4 regions of the Rhodoferax ferrireducens T118 genome follow, and region 3 is predicted to be linked to each of the others. Evidence: predicted binding sites of a transcription regulator. Region 3 holds the regulator's gene; each other region holds the start of a gene.
What was found. The regulator FNR, encoded in region 3, switches genes on or off when oxygen is low (the NO sensors DNR and NnrR bind a similar motif). The targets are predictions, from matches to a motif close to TTGATNNNNATCAA.
Positions count from the first base shown of each region.

Region 1: the regulator FNR is predicted to act here: its motif matches at 4,504-4,517, upstream of ubiU (ubiquinone anaerobic biosynthesis protein UbiU).
Region 2: the regulator FNR is predicted to act here: its motif matches at 3,648-3,661, upstream of RFER_RS00320 (FeoA family protein).
Region 4: the regulator FNR is predicted to act here: its motif matches at 1,644-1,657, upstream of RFER_RS10860 (universal stress protein).

Region 1 is NC_007908.1:136,491-142,517, forward strand. Features, by position in the region: gene ubiD (4-hydroxy-3-polyprenylbenzoate decarboxylase) at 1-1,201, opposite strand, end outside; gene RFER_RS00675 (UbiX family flavin prenyltransferase) at 1,242-1,811, opposite strand; gene ubiT (ubiquinone anaerobic biosynthesis accessory factor UbiT) at 1,808-2,290, opposite strand; gene RFER_RS00685 (U32 family peptidase) at 2,309-3,217, opposite strand; gene ubiU (ubiquinone anaerobic biosynthesis protein UbiU) at 3,339-4,397, opposite strand; gene RFER_RS00695 (DUF2249 domain-containing protein) at 4,568-4,864, opposite strand; gene RFER_RS00700 (DapH/DapD/GlmU-related protein) at 4,998-5,645, opposite strand; gene RFER_RS00705 (alpha-D-ribose 1-methylphosphonate 5-triphosphate diphosphatase) at 5,718-6,027, opposite strand, start outside.
Region 2 is NC_007908.1:63,738-69,764, reverse strand. Features, by position in the region: gene RFER_RS00335 (AbrB family transcriptional regulator) at 8-1,075, shown strand; gene RFER_RS00330 (hypothetical protein) at 1,139-1,429, opposite strand; gene feoB (ferrous iron transporter B) at 1,434-3,320, opposite strand; gene RFER_RS00320 (FeoA family protein) at 3,328-3,585, opposite strand; gene RFER_RS00315 (acyl-CoA dehydrogenase family protein) at 3,815-5,518, shown strand; gene RFER_RS00310 (hotdog fold thioesterase) at 5,622-6,027, shown strand, end outside.
Region 3 is NC_007908.1:2,076,175-2,082,201, reverse strand. Features, by position in the region: gene RFER_RS09805 (efflux RND transporter periplasmic adaptor subunit) at 1-14, shown strand, start outside; gene RFER_RS09800 (sulfite exporter TauE/SafE family protein) at 49-726, opposite strand; gene hemN (oxygen-independent coproporphyrinogen III oxidase) at 735-2,132, opposite strand; gene fnr (fumarate/nitrate reduction transcriptional regulator Fnr) at 2,273-3,001, shown strand; gene RFER_RS09785 (hypothetical protein) at 3,013-3,303, opposite strand; gene RFER_RS09780 (FixH family protein) at 3,338-3,625, opposite strand; gene ccoG (cytochrome c oxidase accessory protein CcoG) at 3,635-5,101, opposite strand; gene ccoP (cytochrome-c oxidase, cbb3-type subunit III) at 5,144-6,027, opposite strand, start outside.
Region 4 is NC_007908.1:2,327,538-2,333,564, reverse strand. Features, by position in the region: gene RFER_RS10865 (NfeD family protein) at 1-676, opposite strand, end outside; gene RFER_RS10860 (universal stress protein) at 673-1,554, opposite strand; gene RFER_RS10855 (AI-2E family transporter) at 1,749-2,822, shown strand; gene RFER_RS10850 (TVP38/TMEM64 family protein) at 2,950-3,693, shown strand; gene RFER_RS10845 (AMP-binding protein) at 3,803-6,027, shown strand, end outside.

The sequences.
Region 1 (6,027 bases), 1.9 Mb from region 3:
ACTTGGTGTACATGAACTGGCGCAGAAAGCTCCAGATGCCAAACATGACACGGCGCGCGTGGCCGGGGTAGGACTTCTTGATCTGCACCACGGCCAGGCGGTAACTGCAGCCCTCGGGCGGCAGATAGAAGTCGGTGATCTCGGGGTATTGGCGTTGCAGCAACGGCACAAACAGCTCGTTCAAAGCCAGCGCCAGCATGGCGGGCTCATCGGGCGGTTTGCCGGTGTAAGTCGAGTGGTAAATGGGGTCGCGACGCTGCGTGATGCGGTCGATGGTGAAGACCGGAAACCAGTCCTGTTCGTTGTAATAACCGGTGTGGTCGCCAAACGGGCCTTCCAGCGCGTGCTCGAAACCGCTGGCGTGCGTGGCGTCCGGGTAGATGTGGCCTTCGAGCACGATTTCGGCAAAGGCGGGTACGCGCAGCTCGCTGCCCAGGGCTTTGACCAGCTCGGTGCGGCTGCCACGCAGCAACCCGGCAAACTGGTATTCGCTCAAAGAGTCGGGCACCGGCGTGACCGCTCCCAGAATCGTGGCCGGGTCGGCACCCAGGGCCACGCAGACCGGGTAGGGCTGGCCGGGGTTCAGGGCCGCGTGCTCTTTGAAATCCAGCGCGCCACCGCGCTGGGCCAACCAGCGCATGATGACCTTGTTGCGGGCCAGTACCTGTTGGCGGTAAATGCCCAGGTTTTGTCGTGCCTTGTGCGGGCCTTGGGTGATCACCAGGCCCCAGGTGATCAGCGGGGCTACATCGCCGGGCCAGCAATGTTGAATCGGCAGCCTTGCCAAATCGACGTCCGCCCCTTCCCAGATAATTTCCTGGCACGGTGCGCTACGCAGTTCTTTGGGAGCCATGGCCCACAGGGTTTTGACCAGGCTGCCCAGGCCCATCAGCTCCTTGAAACCTTTGGGGGCTTCGGGCTCCTTGAGACTGGCCAGCACGTGGCCAAACTGGCGCAGCTCACTCACGTCGTTTACGCCCATGCCCAAAGCGACGCGGCGTGTCGTGCCAAACAGGTTGCCCAGCACCGGCGTGTTGTGGCCGGTGGGGTTTTCAAACAGCAAGGCCGGGCCGCCCGCGCGCAAGGTGCGGTCGCACAGGGCGGTCATCTCCAGATAAGGCGAAACCTCGGCCTGGACGCGCTTGAGTTCGCCCAGGTGTTCCAGTTGGGTGATGAAGTCTCTGAGGTCGCGGTAGGCCATGGTGTTGAGGGCGGTGAAACGGAGCGGAGGAATTGTCGGTCTACGAGGCCAGGCCCGTCCAGCGCGTCGCGTCGGGTTGCGGCAGACCCAGCAAATCAATGACCCGGCTCACGCTGTGATCCACCATCTCGTTGATTGACTGTGGGCGGTGATAGAAGCCGGGCACGGGTGGGAAGATGATGCCGCCCATCTCGGTCACGCTGGTCATGTTGCGCAGGTGCGCCAGGTTCAGGGGGGTTTCACGCACCATCAAAATCAAACGGCGCCGTTCTTTGAGCATCACGTCAGCCGCGCGCGTGATCAGGTTGTCGGACAGGCCGAGCGCCACGGCGGCCAGCGTGCGCATGGCGCAGGGCGCCACCACCATGCCGTCACATTGAAACGAGCCGCTGGCAATCGCTGCACCCACGTTTTGCACCGGGTAAACCACGTCGGCCAGGGCCTCCACCTCGGCGCGCGCCATGTCCAGCTCCTGTTGCACGTTGAGCCAACCGGCCTCGGACACCGTCAAGTGGGTTTGCACGCCCTGCATGCCACGCAACATCTGCAACAAGCGCACACCATAAACGGCGCCGCTGGCACCCGAGATGGCGACGATGACGCGCTTCAATGGGATTGCCGTAGCGTCCAGCGGGCGCGCAGTCGTGCCAGCACCTGTGCCGGCTTGAAGGGCTCCAGATTCACCATCGGCAGCTCGATGGCATCAATGGTGTTTTTGACCAGCAGGCCCAGCTCGGTATCGCCTTCCATGGCCAGGCGGCGGCTGAAAAACAGCGTGTCGGGGTCTTCCTGGCGCCGGGCCAGCAGCACGAAGTCATGCGCGCTGGCGCTGATGGTGAGATCGGCCTCGCCCACGTTCTGGCACGCCGCAAAGTGCTTGTTGCGCCACTCAAAGTCAAAGGCCCAATGCGCGTCGGTCACGCGCAGGCGCAGTTTTTTGCCCAGCAACATCTGCGTGACGTCAGGGGCCAATTGTTTGCTCAGCGCCAGATTGAGCCCGGTCACAAAGAACAGGGAGCCGGGGTAGGCTGGCAAGCGCCCCAACATGGCCCCCAGCGGGGTGGGAATCAGCAACGGTTTTGCGCTCATCTTGAATTCCTTGAATAGCTAGGACACCTGTTCCGGGCTTGCAGCGACCTGCTCCAGCCCCGGCTGGCCGTACCAGTAGCCATTGCAGGCTTTTTCCGGCATCAGCGCGGCCAGTTCAGTGCTGGCCGCAGTCACGCCCATCCGGCCCTGGATCACCGCTTGGAACAGCTCGACAATGCGCACCGTATGCCGCGACTGCGGGCTGATACGCACCACATCCACGCCCATGTCCCGCATGGCCGGCAACTCCGCCAGCAGGTTGTGGACGCGGGCCGATTGGGTCTGGATGCCGTTGAGCACCAGAAACTCTTCGCTCTCGCGCGTGCGCATCACCAAACCATCCGGGTGCTCAATACATTTGAACTGGCAATCGTCCTTGGGCAAATTGCAGTGGCGCGCGGTGAAACAGCGGGCAGAAAAGGCCAGCGGCATGCGGCCATAGGCAAACACCTCGGTTTGCACACCCGGCGGGCAACCGGCCAGCAGCAGCGCCAGATCATCGCGCCCCATCTCCAGCGGCATCACCCAGCGCTTGATGCCCAGAGCCGCCATCCATTGCAGCGTCGGCACGTTGTAGATGTTCAGGTGCGGCCCGGCGACAAAAGGCACTTTGCCTTCCAGGCAGTGCACTGCACCCATGTCGTTGGCCTCGACCATGAATTGACCGTTGGCAGCAATTTTGTGCAACACCGTCACATCGGCGCCGGACTCGATCAGCACCTGGGTCGACAGCACCACTTCTTTACCCGCATCGCGCAAAGCGGCGGCAATGTCCAGCCAGTCATTGAGCCGCACCTCGTGGCGGCGCGAACACACCGCTTCACCCAGGTAGACGATGTCCACCGGCGACTGCGCCACGGCGTCATAAAAAGCCAGCACCTCGTCGCGCGGCCAGTAGTACAGGATCGGACCTAAAGCTAATTTCATCTTGAAGTTCAATATGTTGAGGACGTACGCAACGCCGTCCCAGCCAGGCGCGCTGCCGCAGACAGTACGGAACGTACGACAAGACAGCGCAACGACGCTGGGGTGGCTTTTCGTGCGTCCTTCATTTCCATGGCCGGTGGTAGGCGCCTAGCGTGTGCTGTTGGCCTTCGGCCACTTTGTCCAGGCTGCTCATCCAGGCGGGTTTGGCGGCATAAAGCTGTGGGTTGGTGCGGCAACTGTCAATCGCCTCGCGCCACACTTTGGTGACTTGCGCCACGTAGGCGGGACTGCGCTGGCGGCCCTCGATCTTGATGGCACGCACGCCGATACGCATCAGCTCGGGCAACAAGGACAGGGTGTTCAAGCTCGTGGGCTCTTCAATGGCGTAATAGTTTTTTTCATCACCGACATCAAAACGGCCTTTGCACAGCGTGGGGTAACCGGCGTTTTCGCCCGTGGCGTAGCGGTCAATCAGGACGCCGTTCAGGCGCGACTCGCGGCCCTGCGGCGTTTCCACCCAACGCACCGCTTTGGGCGGTGAGCACACACCATTGGTATTGGGGGCTTCGCCGGTCACGTAGCTTGAGAGCGCACAGCGCCCCTCCACCATCACGCACAGACTGCCGAAGCCAAAAACCTCGATCTCGACCGAGGTTTTTTCAAGCACCTGCTCGACTTGCGTGAGCGAGAGCACGCGCGGCAGCACGGCGCGCGCAATACCAAAGTGCTGGTAATAAAAATCAAGCGCCTCGTAGTTGGTGGCCGAGCCCTGCACCGACAAATGCAGGCGCAGTTGCGGCTGGTGTTTGACAGCGTAAGCCATCATGCCGGGGTCGGCCAAGATCACGGCATCGACCCCGCTGTGCGCGGCGCGGTCGACCGCGCGTTGCCAGAGCTCGGCTTTGGCGGCCTGTGGGTAGGTGTTAAGCGCCACAAACACCTTGCGGCCCCGGTCATGGGCGTAGCGAATGCCGGTCTCAATGGCGGCTTCGTCAAAGTTCAGACCGGCAAAATTGCGCGCGTTGGTGGCATCGCGAAAGCCGAGGTAAACACAGTCTGCGCCGTTGTCAACCGCCGCTTTGAGCGCGGGTAGGCTGCCAGCCGGGCAGACCAGCTCCATCGACGCGGCGACAGGCACAGCCAGCGGGGGAACAAGGGAGTTGTCCAAAATGGTATTCATCATGGTTGTGGGATTGTGGACCACCTTTGACCGGTGCATCGCTGTCCGCCCCAAAAGGCCGACAAATCTAAAGACACAAGGGTATCAGACCTTGCTGCCAAGTCCAATGATGTAGGTCAATTGGGTGGGCCTTAGGCCGACTGCACTGGGTATGAGGCGCCTTGTGGGGCTCAGCCGCAGCAGGCGCCACCAGAGCAGCAGCTGTCGGACGCGCCGGACGCAGCGCTGGCGGCATTCTTGCCGATTTGAACCCGCCACACTTGCGGACCTTTTTCAAGGTAGCTCCAGCTAAAAACACCTGGGGAACGCATCTGAAACTGCTCATTCAGGGGCTGCGGGTCGTGGTCGTTGATCAGTTCCAGTGACTGGCCCGGCAGCAAATCTGAAAAGCTGCTGAATATCAGCGAATGTCGCGCGGGCGGCGCGACCCGGCGCAGGTCAATGGTGGTAGCGAAGCATGCAGACATGGTTTGTCCTTTAAAGAAGTATTAATTATGCCTCTTTAATGTAATCGGGAACACCCAAAAATGCAATAAGTTAAATGAATCTTTGACCTTCTTCCGAGCCCGGCACCGGTGCCCGGGTTCTCGGGGCACTATCTCAAGGCGCGTATTTCGCCAGGAAACACCGCATGTCCTTGAAATCGGGCATGCGCTCGGTCAGCGTGTCGTGGTCCCAGTCCCACCAGGCGGTGGCTTCCAGGGCTTGGGCAATGGCGCGGGGGAAACGCTGGCGGATCACCGTGGCCGGCGCACCGGCGACGATGGCATATGACGCCACATCCCTGGTCACCACCGAGTTGCTGCCGACCACGGCCCCGTTGCCAATGTGCACCCCCGGCATGATCACCGCACCGTGGCCGATCCAGGTGTCGTGGCCGATGACCACCCGTTGGCGCAAACGCCAGGCAAAGAAGTCGGCATCGTCCTGCGTGTCCATGCCGTACATCGTGGGCCGGTAGGTGAAGTGGTGCAGCGTGGGCCGCTCCATCGGGTGAAAGCCGGGGTTGATGCGCACCATGTTCGCAATGTTGGCGAACTTTCCTATATCGGTCGACATCAGGTCGCAGTTGTGCTGAACGTAGGCGTAATCGTCGAGCAAGCAGTCTCCCATGCGCGTCTGTTCGCCGACCTGCGTGTAGCGGCCGAAACGGCAGTCGCGCACGATGGCGCTGGCCGACAGGGTCGGCGCCAGCCCCAAGCTGGCAGGGGGTGGCAGGTTATGGGCGGCTATGTGGGTGTAGTGCATGGTGAATACCTTTGATCAGTTGAGGACAGAGCTGGCTCACAACGCGCGAGCTGCGGTCTGTCCCGCAAGGTTTCAGAAAGCCCGTTTGCCAGCCAGCCAGGCTTCCAGCACGACAGGCATGCCGACGCGGTTCATGCGCACGCGCAGCAGGTCGGCACGCTGGCCCGGCGCCACGTCGCCACGGTCTTGCAGGCGAATCGCCCGCGCCGGATTGACCGTGACGGTGCGCACCGCCTTGGGCAGCGTCCAGCCCTCCAGCTGCCCGAGCATGAAAGTGCCCAGCAGCAGGCTGCTGGGCACGTAGTCGGACGAAAAAATGTCCAGCAAATCGAGCTGCGCCAGCTCGGCGGCCGACACGTTGCCCGAGTGCGAGCCGCCCTTG
Region 2 (6,027 bases), 2.0 Mb from region 3:
GGCACCGATGTTTGCCAGCCCTTTTCGCGCGATGACTGCCCTTTGGTGGAGCGTCCTTCTTTTGATCAGCGCGGTCTTGGGCTGGGCGCTGACCGCACTCCATTTACCGGCAGGCGTGCTACTGGGTTGCATGCTGGCGGGCATTGTGCTGTCGTCCCAGGAGATTCGGCTTGGCATCCCCACCACCCTGTTTGCGCTGGCGCAAGGGGTGGTTGGCTGCCTGATGGCCAAAAGCCTGCAGCCCTCCACGCTGGCCAAGGTGGCCAGTGACTGGCCCATTTTTCTGGGCGCCACGTTCTCGATCGTTGCTGCCAGCGCGGCCTTGGGCTGGCTCCTGATGCACCGCCAGGTGTTCCCGGGAACGACGGCGGTATGGGGCCTGGCACCGGGTGCGGCCTCGGCCATGGTGCTGATGGCCGAGGCGTACGGGGCCGATGTGCGGCTGGTCGCCTTCATGCAGTATTTGCGCGTGGCCGTGGTGACGGCGGTGGCCGCGCTGGTCGCGCATTTCTGGACCACACGGGCCGCGCCCATGACACCTGAAGTGCATTGGTTTGCGGTGATCAACCCAGGCGACCTGGGCTGGACGCTGCTGCTCGCCTTTGCCGTTTCAAGCATCGCGGGCTGGCTGCATATTCCCGGAGGTCCGATGGTGGTTCCGCTGGTTCTGGGGGCGGCATTGCAGGCCATGGGCTGGCTGGTGATTGAACTGCCACCCGCGCTGCTGGCCGTTTCCTATGCCGTGATCGGCTGGAGCATCGGCCTGCGTTTCACCCGTGCCATCCTGCGGCACGCCTTGCGTGCCCTGCCCGCGGTGCTGGGGTCGATCTTTGCGCTGATGGGGGTGGGCCTTGTCATCGCCGTGGGGCTGACCCAATGGGCCGGTCATGACCCGCTGACGGCCTATCTGGCCAGCAGTCCTGGCGGTGCCGATTCCGTGGCCATCATCGCCGCCACCAGTGCCGTCGACGCCGGCTTCGTGATGGCGATGCAACTCGCGCGCTTTCTGATGGTGCTGGTCTTGGGTCCGCGCGTGTCCAAATTTGTTGCGACGCAATCACGCACCGACCGATGAGTTCAATTGACCTTCCATTTTCCCGAGAGCTACGGTGCGAGTGGGTCGACCGGCGCCCGAGGTCTAGTCCCGCTTGCGGGGGTGAAAAACCAGGGGTTTGGCCAGCAGTCCGTCTGTCGGGCCACGCTTGTTGCCCTGCTTGACGTTGGCTGGCGCTCGATCACAGCCGCTGCAGTGACAGCCGGCTGGCGCCCGTGCCGCCTGCTGCAGGTAACCGGCGAGTGAGCGCGGCAAGGGCCAGCGCAGCAGACCCTGCGCCAAGCTGCGGCGCGCGGCTTGCGGCAACAGGGCCCAGGCCGCATAGATAGAACTGCCAGCGACCAGCAGCAACACCAGCAAGGATTGCAGCCACATCGCCCTAGCCCCCCAACCACAAAGTGATGCGATAAGTCGCAAACGCCGCCGCATAGGCCAGCACAAACAGGTACGCAGCCATGAACAAGGGATAACGCCAGGAGTTGGTCTCACGCCGCACCACCGCCAGCGTGGACAGGCACTGCGGCGCAAACACAAACCAAGCCAGCAGCGCGTAGGCGGTGGCCAGGGACCAGCCCTGCGCAATGACCGGCGACAAAGCATCGGCCACCGAGGCGTCGACGCCCGACAGGGCATACACGGTCCCCAAGGCGCCCACCACCACTTCACGCGCGGCCATGCCGGGCACCAGCGCAATCGAGATTTGCCAATTGAAGCCAATCGGCGCGAAGATCCACTGCAGCGCATGGCCCATCATGCCGGCAAAGCTGTACTGGATGGCCGGGCCCTGGGCTGCATCCCAGCCGGCTGGTGGTGCCGGATAGGTGGACAGAAACCACAGCACCACCATCAGCGCAAAGATGATGCCGCCGACCCGGCGCAGGAAAATGTGGGCGCGCTCCCACAGGCCCTGCGCCAGATTGCGCAGGCTGGGCCGGCGGTACGGCGGCAATTCCAGCATCAGCGGCTGGTAGCCGTCTTTCATCCAGACCCGCTTGAAGACCCAGGCCACGCCCATGGCCGAGACGACGCCGGCCACGTACAGGCCAAACAAGGTCAGGCCGCGTAAACTGAGCCCGCCGAGGCGGCGCTCCGGCACAAAAGCGCCAATCAGCAAGGCATAGACCGGCAAGCGGGCCGAGCAGGTCATCAGTGGCGCCACCATGATGGTGGCCAGGCGGTCTTTCCAGTTGGCAATGGTGCGCGTGGCCATGATGCCGGGAATGGCACAGGCAAAGCTGGACAAGAGCGGAATGAAGGCGCGCCCGGACAAGCCCACTTTGCCCATCAGGTTGTCGAGCAGGAAGGCCGCGCGCGGCAGGTAGCCCGAGTCCTCGAGCAGCAGGATGAAGAAGAACAGAATCAGGATCTGCGGCATGAACACCAGCACACCGCCGACGCCGGCCACCACACCGTCCACCAGCAGGCTGCGCAAGGGTCCGCTCGCCATATGCGCCAGAATCCAGTCGCCCACGGCGGCCATTGCGCCCTTGATCGCGTCCATCGGCCAATTGGCCCAGGAAAAAACAGCCTGAAAAATCAGGAACAACACCGCCGCCAGCACCACCAACCCCCACACCGGGTGCATGACGACGGCATCGAGCCGGTACTGGAACCGCCCCAGCGTCGGGGCAAGCGGCGCCACCAGGGCCAGGATGCGGCGCACTTCGCGCTGCAAGTCGGCCGAACTGGCGGAGGCCGTGCTGGCGGGCGCGCTGGGCCAGGGCTGCGCCAGGTGTTGTTCCAGTTGGGCCAGCAGCTGGGCGTGGCCGTTGTGTTTGATGGCCACGGTTTCCACCACCGGCAGCCCCAACTCGATCGCCAGACGTGCCAGGTCAATCTTGAGCCCTTGGGCGCGCGCCACATCCGCCATGTTGACGGCCACCAGCAGCGGCCGCCCCAGCCGCTTGAGCTCGAGCACCAGGCGCAAGTTCATGCGCAGGTTGGTGGCATCCACCACGGCCACAATCGCATCGGGCGTATCTTCGCCAGCGCGGCGGCCCTCGATCACCTCCAGCGTCACCTGCTCGTCCGGCGTGGCGGCGGTCAGGCTGTAGGCCCCCGGCAAATCCACCACCGACACCGTTTGGCCGTTGTGCAAATGGACCAGACCGACCTTGCGCTCGACCGTGACACCCGCGTAATTGGCCACCTTTTGGCGCGCCCCGGTGAGCAGGTTGAAGAGCGCCGTTTTGCCGCAATTGGGGTTGCCCACCAGCGCAATGCAGCGGATCGGGAGTGTCGGCTCGACGCCAAGAGATTGGGACATAAGAACCTCAGTTAACGCAGACATCCATCGCCTGCACTTCAATACATTGGGCTTCAAGCAGGCGCAGGGCAAAGAGCGTCTCGCCGACCTGCACCGCCAGCGGCTCGCGCCCGCCCGGGCCACGGCGCAACACCTGCACCGGCTCACCGGCGATAAAACCCAGTTCACCCAAACGTCGCAGCGTCGCCGCACCGACGTCGGCGCTGGACGGCAGCACCCGCTGAACAACAGCGTGCGCACCGTTGGAAAGTTGAGATAAGAGCATGGAACAGCCTATGGAAAATGGGTAAAACGCGCCTGAAAGCAAGCGTCTAAATGAGAGTGTATCTCATTTAGATCAAAACAAACTGCCTCTCCCGTGGCCACCTACGGCGAGTTTGACTTAGCGCAAACTCGCGCCGAACAAGTCTCGTCCCTCTAACTTCCCGCCTCGGGGTCGCCGAGGTCGCCGCTATAGTTGCCAGCGGCCTTTCTACCCACCCGAGGTGTTTCTCATGCTGCTGCTCAATCCACGCCATCTGGTTCGCAACTATCCCGATCAACGCTCACGCGAGATCATGGAGAAAACGGTTGCCTTCTTCGAGAAAACCGGCCTGACCAAGCTCAAAGCGGATTTTCATGGCGCGGTCTGGTATGAGGATTTCCTCAACTTCTGCAAGGAAGAAGGCATTTTTGCCTCCATGATGACGCCCGCCGAGCACGGCAAGGAAGGCGAACACGCGGTCTGGGACACCTGGCGCGTTTGTGGTTTTGCCGAGATTCTGGGCTTCTATGGACTCCCCTACTGGTACGCCTACCAGGTCTCGGTGCTGGGCATCGGCCCCATCTGGATGAGCAAGAACAAGAAGGCGCAGGCGAAGGCGAAACGCCTGCTTGACGAAGGCGGCATTTTTGCCTTCGGCCTGTCCGAGAAAGAGCATGGCGCCGACATCTACTCGTCCGACATGATCGTCACCCAGCTGGAAGACGGCAGTTACCGGGCCTGCGGCGGCAAGTACTACATTGGCAACGCCAACCAGGCGCGCATGGTGTCCACCTTCGGCAAGATGGCCGATACCGGGGAATACATTTACTTTGTCGCCGACTCGCAGCATCCCAAGTACGAACTGGTGAAAAACGTGGTCTACAGCCAGAACTACGTCGCCGAGTTCCGTTTGCATGATTACCCTTTGACTGAAGAAGACATCCTGCACCACGGTGACGATGCCTGGAACGCCGCACTCAATACCGTCAACGTCGGCAAATACAACCTCGGCTGGGCCTCCATCGGCATTTGCACCCACGCCTTTTATGAGGCTTTCGATCACGCCGCCAACCGGCATCTGTACAAGCTGACGGTGACGGATTTTCCACATGTGCGCCAGCTCTTTACCGATGCCTACGCGCGCCTGGTGGCGATGAAACTGTTCGCACTGCGCGCGGCTGACTACATGAAGGCAGCCTCCAACGAGGACCGGCGCTATCTGTTGTTCAACCCGATCCAAAAAATGAAGGTCACCACGCAAGGTGAAGAGGTCATCAACCTGCTGTGGGATGTGATTGCCGCCAAGGGTTTCGAGAAAGACATGTATTTTGCGATGGCCGCCGTCGAGATTCGCGGCTTGCCCAAGTTGGAGGGCACGGTGCATGTCAACATGGCGCTCATCATCAAGTTCATGGCCAACTACTTCTTCGCGCCAGCCGAGTATCCAGAAGTGCCGCGCCGCGATGAGGGCAGCAACGACAGCTTCCTGTTTGACCAGGGCCCGACCAAGGGCCTGGGCAAAATCAAGTTTCACGACTATCACATCGCCTATGACAGCGTCGATTCCCCTAACCTGAGCGTTTTCAAGGCGCAGATTGAGACCTTCAAACAAATGGCGATGCTGGCGCCGCCCACGCCAGCGCAGGCCAAAGACATCGACTTCCTGCTGACCGTGGGCGAGATGTTCACGCTGGTGGTGTATGGCCAGTTGGTTCTGGAGAATGCCAGGATTTACAAGATTGAGCCCGAATTACTTGATCAAGTATTCGACTTCATGGTGCGCGACTTCTCCAAGTTCGCGCTGCAGATGTACTCCAAACCCAGCAGCACCGAAGGCCAGATGGCGCAGTGCCTGAAGATGATCAGGAAACCGGTGACCGACGACGTGCGCTACGCCAGGGTCTGGAGCGAGCATGTGAGCAAGATGCAGGGGCAGTACAAGATGCCCGATTGAGGCGCCAAATTACTATAAAAGTAGTAGCGTATGACGCCCGTTTGACAGGGGCTGGCGTCTGTTTTTGTTTATAGTGACGATCCTTTGTCTATTTGGAGCCTGGATGCTTATCTGGAAACGACCGATCTCGGTGGCTGAACTCACCGCGATCAGCGTCAACACGGCGGTTGACCACCTGGGAATGGAATTTCTGGAGGTGGGTGAGGACTTCATCCGGGCGCGCGTGCCGGTGGATCACCGCACCCAGCAGCCCTACGGTTTGCTGCACGGCGGCGTGAGCGTGGTGCTGGCCGAAACCCTGGGGTCATGTGGCGCCGCCTACGCCAGCCCGGCCGGGCAACTCGCCGTCGGGCTGGACATCAACGCCAACCACCTCAAGGGTGTCACCAGCGGCTGGGTCACCGGCACCGCCCGCCCGGTGCACATCGGCCGCACCACCCAGGTCTGGCAGATCGACCTGCAAAACGACGCCGGTGAGCTGACCTGCGTGTCGCGCATCACGATGGCGG
Region 3 (6,027 bases):
TCAAGACGCGTTGAAACCGGGCGCTCGGAGTCGGCAAAAAACGACTCGTCAAGGCGTTGCGCACCAGGGCGCGGCGTCGTGGGCATACGCCATCCACAAAGCCCAGACCGAACTGGCAGCCAATGCCAGACCGGCCAGGCGCACACCCCAATCGCCAGCCCCATTACCCCGCAAACGCAGCCATAACCAGGGACCCGCCATCATGGAGACACTGGTGCCTAAGGCAAACAAGGCCATTACCCAGGCGCCTTCAAGGGCATGGCCTGTCAAAGCGGCAACCAGCAGCGCCGAATAGAGCAAGCCGCAGGGCAAAAAAGTCCAGAGAGCGCCAATCACCAGTGGCGCACCCCGGCCCCGCCCGGCAGCCAGGGAGCGTGCACCAATCCATATTTTTTTGCCCGCCTGCTCCAGCCAAACCGGTTGCTGCGCTTTCCAGAGTAACAACAGGCCCAGCACCAGGGTTGCGACATGAAACAGCGTCCACACCGGGCGCAACGCGGCCGACTGCACCGTCAACCAGCCCAAACCCTGCATCGAGGCTGCCGCCAGCGACCCGAGTGCGGAATAGCCCAATACCCGACCGATCTGGAAGCTCCACATGGCTGAATTCTTGCGCGGGCCTGCTGCTTGCCCGATCCCGGCACAGGCAGCGCCACACATGGCAATGCAGTGCGGCCCTCCGGCCAGGCCCATCAACAAGGCGGTGACAGCCAGAGAGGATTGCATTGACCCGATCAGATAATCTTGGAAAACCGCGCGCGCGTGCGGTCGGTCTGCAAATAGCGATCAAACACCATGGCCACGGCGCGGACAAAAAACCAGCCCATGTCAGTGACCTGAATGCCGACATCGTCCACCGTGACCATGCCCTGATCCGCCAGCTTTTGCAGGGCTTCCATTTCAGGCGCAAAGTACTTGCGAAATTCGATCAGATGCGCCAACTCAATGGACTCGAACAGAACTTGCCCTTGGCACATGATGGCCATGATCACGGCGCGACGCAACAGGTCGTCACGCGTCAACGCCAAGCCGCGCACCACGGGGAAGCGCCCCTGATCCAGATAGTCGTAATACTCTTCCAGGGTCTTGGCATTCTGGCTATAGGTGGCGCCAATCCGGCCGATCGACGACACGCCAAGTCCAATCAGGTCGCAATCGGGTTGGGTGCTGTAGCCCTGAAAATTGCGATGCAGCCGACCTTGCCGCTTGGCAATCGCCAGCGAGTCCGTCGGCAATGCAAAGTGGTCCATCCCGACATAGACATAACCAGCACCCATAAAAGCGGCCATGGACCGCGCCAGCATGGCCACCTTGGCCGCACCGCTGGGAATCTCCACGGTCGGAATGCGGCGCTGGGGCTTGAAACGCTCGGGCAAGTGGGCATAGGCGTACAAGGCAATACGCTCCGGCCGCAACTCGACCACCTGCGCCAGTGTGCGGTCAAATGACTCCGGGCTTTGCAGAGGCAGGCCATAAATCAGGTCCGCATTGATGGAATCAAAACCGCGTTCGCGGGCGGCTGCCACCAAGGCAAAAACCTGTTCGGCCGGCTGCACACGGTGTACCGATTTTTGAACATCAGGGTCGAAATCCTGAATCCCAAAGCTCAAACGATTGAATCCCAACTCGGCCAAGGTATCGAGCCGCGACGCGTCGATGGTGCGCGGGTCCACCTCGATCGAGTATTCACCGCTTGGGGCGAAGGTAAAGTTGCGCCGCAACATGGCCATCAACTCGCGCAGCTCATCATCCGTCAAAAAAGTGGGACTGCCACCACCCAGATGCAATTGGGTCACCGTTTGTCCTACACCCAGTTGCTCCGTGTGCAAATCGACTTCGCGGCTCAGGTAGCGCAAATAAGGGCCGGCCCGATCATGGTGCTTGGTGATGATCTTGTTGCAGGCGCAGTAATAACACAGGGATTCACAGAAAGGGATGTGAACATATAAAGACAATGGCAGCGTCATGGCCGCCCCCCCAGCCCGCCGAAGCTTCAAGGCTTGGGTATAGTCCTCAACTGAAAATGCCTCAACAAAACGGTCCGCGGTGGGATAAGAGGTATAACGCGGTCCCGATACATCGAAACGACGGATGAGGTCTTCGGAAATTGGTTCAGCAACGGCTGTGTTCATGGAAATTCCTTGTCAATTTTGACAAATGTGCCTCAATAATTGAAATCGTCTCTTGACCTAGATTGAATCATAAAGAAGTGTAAGACCTAAAAAATTGACCCACATCAGGACAGGTCAATGATTAGTGCCAAAATGACATCATGAACCCTCACACCATCAAAGTCGCATGCTCAAACTGTAACTTGCGGGAGCTGTGCATGCCCTTGGGCCTGAGTGAAGAAGAACTCGATTTGATCGATGACATGGTCGCCGCGCGGCGCACGGTCAAGCGTGGCTCTCTTCTTTTTCGCAATGGCGAGAAGTTCACCAGCCTGTATGCCATTCGCACCGGTTTCTTCAAAACCTGTGTAGCCTCCGAGGATGGACGGGATCAGGTAACGGGCTTCCAAATGGCCGGCGAAGTCGTGGGTCTCGACGGAATCGTCAACGACTACCACACGTGCGACGCCGTTGCCCTGGAAGACGCTGAGGTCTGTGTCATGCCATTTGATCGTATTGAAGAGCTGTCACGCGCAGTCAATTCACTCCAGCGCCACGTCCACAAGATCATGAGCCGCGAGATCGTACGCGAGCACGGAGTGATGCTGCTGTTGGGCAGCATGCGCGCAGAGGAGCGTCTGGCTACCTTCCTTTTGAATCTGGTTCAGCGACTGCACGCCCGCGGCTTCTCGCAGTCAGAATTGATACTCCGCATGACGCGCGAAGAAATTGGCAGTTTTTTGGGTTTGAAACTCGAAACCGTGAGCCGCACATTTTCAAGATTCGCTGAAGAAGGCATCGTGGAAGTCAAACAACGTCATGTCCGCATCCTCAACACGGACGCGTTGAAGGATATTGTCAATCCAAAATCCGGTGCCGGAACAGCCTGAGAAAAACCGACTCAGCAGCGCCCTTGCTTGGAGCAGCTCTCCGGGCGTGCATTCGCCGGCAAAGGGCAGCGGTTGACTTCAAACGGCGACATCGACAGCAAGGTGGTCAAGCCACTGGCCAACATGGTGATGCCCCAAAAGACAAAAAACGCCATGGTGTAAACACCCTGACGGGAAAACCCGATGGGTTGCCCGAACCACTGCAGGTCCTGCGGATCGACCATTGCAAATACAAGCACTTCAAGCACACCAGCCACCAGAAAGGCAGGCCAGATAATCCACATTAAGCGTTGCGACAACATAATCGGGCGTCCTGTATTTCAGAGGTCATTACGTTCAAGGCCTATGGACAGCTTTGGAACCGGTGACAAAGCCAGTCTGCGCATGGTTACGGGCCTGCAGGGCTGGTGCCATGCTGGCAGCCTGCGCATCATCTCCCAATGTCTTGTTGATTTCAATCCCCTGGCGGTAATAGTCTTCGGTAATGACCGGATCAGGTCTCGTCACGGCAAGATACAAAGTAACAAAAGCGGCCACGACCACGATAGCCGGACCAGCCACGACCAGCCAAACATAGCCAAACTTCCACCAGGGTTCAGGAGATTTGAGGGTATCGTTTTTCATAAACTATCCTTATTGCGGCACCAAAAACACGGATTTTTCTGCATCATGGACATGCATGTCAATTGATTCAATTTCGAATTTGATCGGATGTGAGCCGGGCGGCGCCACTTCGGGTGGCAACTGGGTCCGCACCACCAGCCAGCGCGCCTGCGCTGCGGGTACCGTCAATTCGTTGTCCGAGGTTACTTCAAGCCCAGGTAGACCAGACACCGTGACTTTGAAGCGCTGATCCGTTTCAGTGGCGTTCATGACTTGCAGACGGTAGACGTTCTCAATCTTGCCCGCCTCGACCACGCGCGCCATGACACCGCGATCCCGGATCACATCAACCCTGAACGGTTTGCGCAGCGCCAGACTGGTCACCATCGCGATCACAATCGTCGCCAGAATGGCGGTGTAGACCAGAATGCGTGGGCGCAGCACGTGACGCAAGGTTTGCGACTGGGTCCAATGCTCCTGCATGGCGTGTTCGGTGGTGTACTTGACCAGGCCGCGTGCGTAACCCATTTTGTCCATCACTTCGTCACAGACATCGGCGCAGGCACCACAGCCGATGCACTCATATTGCAGGCCTTTGCGGATATCAATGCCGGTCGGACAGACCTGGACACACAGGCTGCAATCGACGCAGGCACCCAGGTTCAACTGGGCGGGATCGGCCTTGCGTGAGCGGGCCCCGCGGGGCTCGCCGCGCTCGGTGTCGTAGGTGACGATCAGCGTGTCTTTATCAAACATGGCGCTTTGAAAGCGCGCATAGGGGCACATGTGCTTGCAGACCTGCTCGCGCATGAAGCCGGCGTTGCCGTAGGTGGCGAAGCCATAGAAGAAGGTCCAGAACACTTCCCAGGAGCCCATGCTCATCTGCAGGAGGTCGACGCCATGTTGTTTGATCGGTGTGAAATAACCGACAAAGGTAAAGCCGGTCCAAAACGCCACGGCCAGCCACAGGAAATGCTTGGTGGATTTGCGCATGCCCCTGTCCAGCGACCAAGGCTGGGCGTCGCGGCGCAGGCGCGCTGAGCGATCCCCCTCGACCTTTTTCTCGATCCAGAGGAAAATTTCGGTATAGACCGTCTGTGGACAGGCGTAACCACACCACAGGCGCCCGGCCACTGCCGTAAAGAGAAACAGCGACAGGGCCGAGATGACCAGAATACCGGTGAGGTAGATGAAGTCCTGCGGGTACAGCACCAGGCCAAAGATGTAGAAGCGCCTGGAGGCCAGGTCAAACAGGACGGCCTGGCGCTGGCCCCACTCCAGCCAGGGCAGACCGTAAAAGATGATCTGGGTCAGCCAGACCATGCCCCAGCGCCAGTTGGAGAACAGGCCCGAGACACTGCGCGGATAAATCGTCTGGTGCGAGGCGTACAGGGAGAGCATGCCGTCATCCGCTGATTCGGGCGGACGCGGCGGCTCAAAGCCTTCTTGATGAACGATGGGGATGACCTTGTAATTGCCGAATGCCTTATTGTTCAACAGCGTACTTTCCGAGTGACTACCAGACTAATGATATAGAGCTTACTGAGCGGCGATACCGCCCTTGTTGGAAAGCCCCCAAACATAAGAAGCCAACACGTGAACCTGAGCCTCTGTCAACTTATCAGCCTGGGCGGGCATCTGGTTTGTCTTGCCCTCATTGATCATGGCAACAATGGCAGCCTCGCCATAGCCGTGCAACCAAATGTTGTCTGTCAAGTTGGCTGAACCAAGTGTCTGGTTACCCTTACCGTCGATACCGTGACAAGCGGCGCAGACAGCAAATTTTTCCTTACCGAGGGCTGCCTGAACAGAATCGTGTGGGCTACCAGACAGGCTCAACACATACTGTGCCAGGTTCTTGACATCTTCTGCCGTGCCGACAGCCGCTGCCATCGGTGGCATCACGGCAATACGACCCTTGGTGATGTCGGCTTTGATAATCTCCGGCGTACCGCCACCCAACCAATCGTTGTCAGTCAGGTTCGGAAAACCCTTGTTGCCGCGAGCATCAGAGCCGTGGCACTGGGCGCAGTTGTTCATGAACAAACGCTCACCAATAGCCATGGCCTGTGCATCTTTGGCCACGTCTTCGGGTTTCATGGCTGAAAATTTGGCATACAAGGGGGCGACCTCGGCATTGCCTTTATCGACCTCCGCCTGGTGTTGCCCAACGGACGTCCAGCCCAACTTGCCGCCATAAGTGCCTAGCCCTGGATACAGCGCCAGATAGATGAAGGAAAAAACAATCGTGATGACAAACAACCAGGCCCACCAGCGCGGCAGGGGGTTGTTCATCTCCCGCAAATCGCCATCCCACACATGCCCGGTAGTGTTATCGCTGGTCGACATGCCTTTGGACTTGCCGGTCAATATCAGCAGCAGCAAACAGGCCACGATACTGACGATGGTGATTCCGGCGACAT
Region 4 (6,027 bases), 250 kb from region 3:
TCACCCGCTGGTTTTGCGCTTCTTCGGCCGACAGGCTGACCCCGTCACGCACGGCACTGTCGGCCCACTCAACATTGCGCCCTCGCATCTGTGCCAGCGAGCGCAGATAGGCCGCCGAGTCATGCACGATTTTGCGGGTCATGGCGTCTGCCGCCGGGCGTACTGTGTCTGTGGCGTCTTTGGGTTCACTCGCCTTGCCCTGCGGCGCGGCCGGGTTGGCAGGCGTGGGCTGTGGTTGCTGTGGCGCGCCAGGCAAGCCACCCATTTGCACCGGTGTGGCAGCACCCAGGTTGGTGCCCGGCGCCATGACCGCCACATGGCTGGCGTAGACAATGTAGGCGCCCGCGCTGGCCGCGCGCGCGCCGCCGGGGGCCACCCAGGCAGCCACTGGCACGACTGACGCCAGGATGTCCTTGACGATCTGGCGGGTCGAACTGTCGAGCCCGCCCGGCGTGTCAATTTGCAACACCACCAGCGGTGCATGCTCATTGGCGGCCTTGTGCAGACCGCGCGCAATGTAGTCGGCCGTGGCCGGTCCTATCGGGCCGTTCACCGTCAGCAGCGGCACGGCGGCAGCGACAGCGCGCGGCACCGGCTTATCCGGTGTTGCCACACGCTCCTGCGCGGCAACCAACAAGGCAATCGCCATGATTGCCATTGCCAGCGCATATTTCATGGCACGACCAGCACATCGCGCAGGGTGTGTTGCAGCACCTGTTGGGCCATGCTGCCCAGCAGACGCTCAGCGCCTGCGCCCTGGCCATGATGGCTCACGGCTACGCAATCCGCAGGCAGTGCGGCGGCGCGCTCGAGGATGGCGCGTGCGGGCGAGTCTTCAAGTACCTCCGCGATCACCGGATGTTGGGTTTGCCGGGTCAGTGTCAGCGCCAGTTGCTCCAGTTGGCGCAGCGCCTGCGCGCGCATCGAATCGTGAGGCCCCGCTAACTCCTCCTGTGCCAGGGCCTGTAGCCACGCGGCGCGCTCCAGTGCAGGGGCGAGCGCCAGGACCAAATGATGCTGTGCCGCCGGAAACCCGGCGACGGCAAAAGTTGCCGCGCGCATCGCATCCGCGCCCAAATCAACTGCGACGAGCACCTTGGCATAAGGCCGGGCATGACCCCAGCGGACGGTCAGCACTGGGCAGGTCGGCGAGCGCAGCAGCCTGGAGGCGGTGCTGCCCAGTCCCAACAGACCCGGCTCGGGGCGTGAACCGATCACCAGCAATGCGGTGTCGTGGGCATTGACGTAGGCGTTGATGGCACTTGCTGCCTTGCCAACGGTGAAGCGTGCTTCAACCTGCAGCCCGGTTTTGGCGGCCAGCGATGCCGCCACCTCGGTCAGACGCCGCTGTATCTGAACATCCGGCGGTGGCTCTCTGGCAAGACGATGCGGATCAAAGACGCCCTGCAGGCTGTGCCAGGCACTCACATCGAACGCATGCAGCAGGCGCAGCGACGCGCCATGGGTCTGGGCCAACAGCACCGCCCGATCGACGGCCGCGTTGGAACCCGGTGAGAAATCGGTAGCCACCACAATGTTGCGAATCGGCGTCATGGTCGTATCTCCTCATGAGTCCCAAGCCCCTGCGTCACCGTCAATCAAACGCTCTTGGTTTGATGCTCCATGATTTTCAAAACTCGAGTTTGATCATCGTCAACTGCAGGTGCTGACTGCGGGTCGATGCTGTTGTCCGCCGAACCAAAAAGCGCACACTGTGCTTATCTTGTCTATCGTCACTAGGAGCCACCATGACCGAACAGCAAACACCGCTCTGGTTGCGCCGTACCGTACTCGCCGGCTTGCTGGGCGGCCTGTTGCTGGCGGGCTTTGTGGTGATGCAGCCATTCGTGGCGGCCATCGCCTGGGCAGCCATCCTGAGCTATGTCGCGTGGCCGCTGCATCTGAAAATGCTGGCGTGGCTGGGTGGTCGCCGGACCTGGGCCGCATTGGCCATGACCCTCGTGCTGACCCTGGTTCTTGGCTTGTCACTGCTATGGGCAGGCTTGTTGTTGCGCAGCGAGGGGGCAGCGGCCGTGCGTGAGGCAGCTGCGTTGTTGGAGAGCGGCGTGCGCTTGCCAGAGGCAATCTTGAGCATTGTGTGGCTGGGGCCGTGGCTGCAAGAGCGCTTGAGCGCGCTCAGCGGCGACCGTGCCGCCTGGGGCGCACCGCTGTCAGACCTGGCCGATCAATGGGGTGGCCACGCCATGCGCATGGTCGGTGATCTTGGTTTGAATGCGCTGCGCCTTTTTTTTGCCTTGCTGACATCTTTTTTCCTGTTCCTCGATGGTGATCAGATGCTCGAACAACTGCGCGGCGTCCTGTACGGCCTGCTCGGGAATCGGGTCCATGCCTATTTCAAGGCGGTGGGCGACACCACCCGCGCCGTGGTCTATGGCCTGTTGCTGGCTGCCTTGGCGCAAGGGCTGCTGGCGGGCCTGGGTTACTGGGCGGTTGGGGTCAGGGCGCCAGCCTTCTGGGGCGCGGCGACTGCCGTGGTGGCCCTGATCCCCTTCGGCGCCCCGGCGATCTGGGGCTCCATCGGTGCCTGGCTGTTGCTAAAAGGCCAGATCAGCGCGGGCGTCGGCCTGCTGCTTTGGGGCGCGCTGGCCGTGAGCTGGATTGACAACCTGGTGCGGCCGCTCGTCATCAGCGGCGTGGCCAAAATTCCGTTTCTACTGGTGTTGTTCGGCGTTCTGGGTGGGCTGGTGGCGTTCGGGCTCATCGGCCTGTTTGTCGGGCCGGTGATTCTGGCGATTCTGTTGGCACTCTGGCGCGAATGGGCCGCGGACAATGTCCAGGTGCGAGAGCCTCCGCCCGCCTGACACTCTCTGGCAAGCGCTGACGCTATCGTTTCAGTTCGGGTTCCCGCACACCGAAAACGGGACCGCGCGCTGATGGTTGCGTGGTTCAACGGATAATGCCTGACAGGAACTGCAACCCGAACGCTTGATGCCCACACCACCCGCGCGCCCTCCACCGCAGCCTCAGGGCCTGACCAAAGACACCGCTGTCGCACATGCGGGGCGCTGGGACTCGTCAACCGAGATTTCGCGGCGCGCTGGAATCGTGATCGCCGTCCTGCTCGTCACCGGGCTGCTGGCCCTGTCTGACACTGTTCACCACCAGATCGTCGCCGGCCTTGCGCTGGCCGAACCGGTTATTGCCCAGCACCCTGTTCTGGGCGCACTGATTTTCATGGGGCTGGCGGCGCTCTCGGCCATGCTGGTGTTCTTCTCCGGCGTGCTGCTTGTTCCCATCGGCGTTCAGACCTGGGGCGAGACGGGTTGCTTCCTCATGTTATGGAGCGGCTGGTGTCTGGGTGGACTCGTAACCTACGCCATTGGCCGCCGCCTGAAACGCCCCGCCGTGCAGCGCATGCTGTCCGGTGGAGTGATCAACCGCTATGAAAGACGAATTCCCGAAGGAGGCTCCTTCGTCACCGCCGTGCTGGTGCAACTGGCGGTTCCGTCAGACGTTTCGGGCTACTTCTTCGGGCTGCTCGGCTACCCGCTGCGCGTCTATTTCGGCGCCTTGATGCTCACCGAAATTCCGTACGCGCTGGGTACGGTTTTTCTCGGTAGCGCCTTCTTGCAAAGACAGTATGTGTTGCTGCTCTCGGCTGCCGGGGTTGCGCTTGTCGCACTGGGCCTGGCCTGGCTTCGGTGGCGCCGCGAACGGGCATCCCGCTTATAGCCGCAAGCACCCGCGGCGGACCGGCTCAGGCCATCTGGCTGTGAACGCTCTCCTGCTTGTTATTTGTCAATTGGCCGAAGGCTGCTTGTCATTGAATCGGCGAATGTCGATGAGCGATGAACAAACCTCCAGCGAAACAAAACGATCGGCCCCCCTTGGGGGGCGCGGGATTGCCTGTACGCTGGATTCCGAGTCGCTGGCACCGCGCTTGCTGGCGACGGTGCGCAGCGTGGCCGACGAGTTGCGGCCACAGGCGCGGCTCGCCGCCACCCTGGGATTGGACGATTCACTGGAGCGCGACTACGGCCTGGACAGCCTGGCCCGTGTCGAGCTGATCGCCCGCCTCGACCGCGATCTTGGCGTGTCGCTGGGTGAGGCGGCGATCACGCAGGCGGAGACGCCGCGCGACCTGTTGCGTTTCATCACACCCGTCAGTGGGCGCGGTGCCGCACCGGCGCGCGCACCACAGGCGCTCACGTCGCGAGAGGCGGTGAGTGACGACTATCCGCCGGACTCGGTCCAGACGCTGGTGGATGTTTTCGAATGGCACCTGCAGCACCACCCCGACCGCGTGCTCATCACCCTGTACGAGAACGGTGACCAGGCCGTCGATCTGCGCTACGCCGAATTGCACCGCGAGGCGGTCGCGCTGGCTGCGGGCTTGCGCGCGCTCGGGCTGGACAAGGGCGACAAGGTGGCGATCATGCTGCCCACCGGGCGCGAGTTCTTTGCCGCGTTCTTTGGCACGCTGTATGCAGGGCTGGTGCCGGTGCCGCTGTACCCGCCGGCACGGCCGTCGCAGCTTGAGGACCACCTGAAACGGATCGCGGCCATTGTGCGCAATGCCCAGGCGCGGGTGCTGGTGACCGTCGAGCGTGCCAAGCCGCTGTCGCAGCTGTTGCGGGCCCAGGCCGAAGCCCTGCAGTTCGTCCGCACGGTGGCCGACCTGTCGCTGGCGGACGCCCCCAGGATGCAGCCCGCGCTCACGGCATCGGACATCGCGTTCCTGCAGTACACCTCGGGCAGCACCGGCGATCCCAAGGGGGTGATCCTGACGCACGCCAACCTGCTGGCCAACCTGCGCGCGATGTGGCGGGCCTCGCAGGTCGGCAGCAGCGACACCTTCGTCTCCTGGCTGCCGCTGTACCACGACATGGGGCTGATCGGTGCCTGCCTGGGCGCCCTGTACCTGGGCTTTCATCTGGTGCTGATGTCGCCGCTGGCGTTTCTCGCCCGACCGGCGCGCTGGCTGGAGACCATCCACCGCCATCGTGGCACGGTGTCGGCGGCACCCAACTTCGCGTACGAGCTGTGCCTGTCCAAACTGACGGACGCTGAACTGGCTGGACTGGACCTGTCCTGCTGGCGGCTGGCGTTCAACGGGGCCGAGCCGGTGAGTCCCGATACGCTGGAACGCTTTGCGGCGCGGTTCGCGCCTTGCAGTTTCAAGCGCGAGGCGCTCACGCCGGTGTACGGCCTGGCCGAAAACACGGTTGGCCTGGCCTTTGGGCCGGTGGGCCGCGGCCCGCTGGTGGATCGCGTCGATCGGGCCGCGCTCGCCCGCGACGGCGTGGCGGAGCCGGCGCGGCCCGACGACGCGCAAGCGCTGCGCATCGTCTCCTGTGGCTCGCCGCTGCCCGGTCACGAACTGCGCGTGGTCGGCGCCGGCGGGCGCGAATTGCCCGAGCGTGAGCAGGGGCGCGTGCAGTTCCGCGGCCCGTCCAGCACCCAGGGCTACCTGAACAATCCGGTTGCCAATCAGCGCCTGCTCGACGGCGACTGGCTCAACACCGGCGACCTCGGCTACATCGCAGCCGCAGAACTGTTCCTCACCGGGCGCGAGAAGGACATCATCATCCGCGGTGGCTTCAACATCCACCCGCAGGAGCTCGAAAGCGCGGTGGCCAACATCGCCGGCGTGCGCAAGGGGGGCGTGGCGGTGTTCGCGGCGACCGATCGTCGCAGCGGCACCGAACGGCTGGTGGTGCTCGCCGAGACCCGGGTCCGTGAGCCGGCGCAACGTGCGCAAATGATCCGGGCCATCACCGCCCTGTCGGCCACGCTGCTGGGCGCGCCGGCCGACGACGTGGTGCTGGCGCCGCCACGCTCGGTATTGAAGACGTCCAGCGGCAAGACCCGCCGCGCCGCCTGCCGCGAGTTGTACGAGCAGGGCCGGCTCGGCACGACGCAGCGCCCGCCCTGGCAGCAATGGGCGGCCTTGGCCGCGACGGCGGCGGCGGCGCGGGTTCGCCGCGCGATCCGCACAACAGGCCGACTGGTCTGGGGGCTGTGGGCCTGGGCCGTGTTCTGCACGCTGGCGGCACTGGCGTGGGG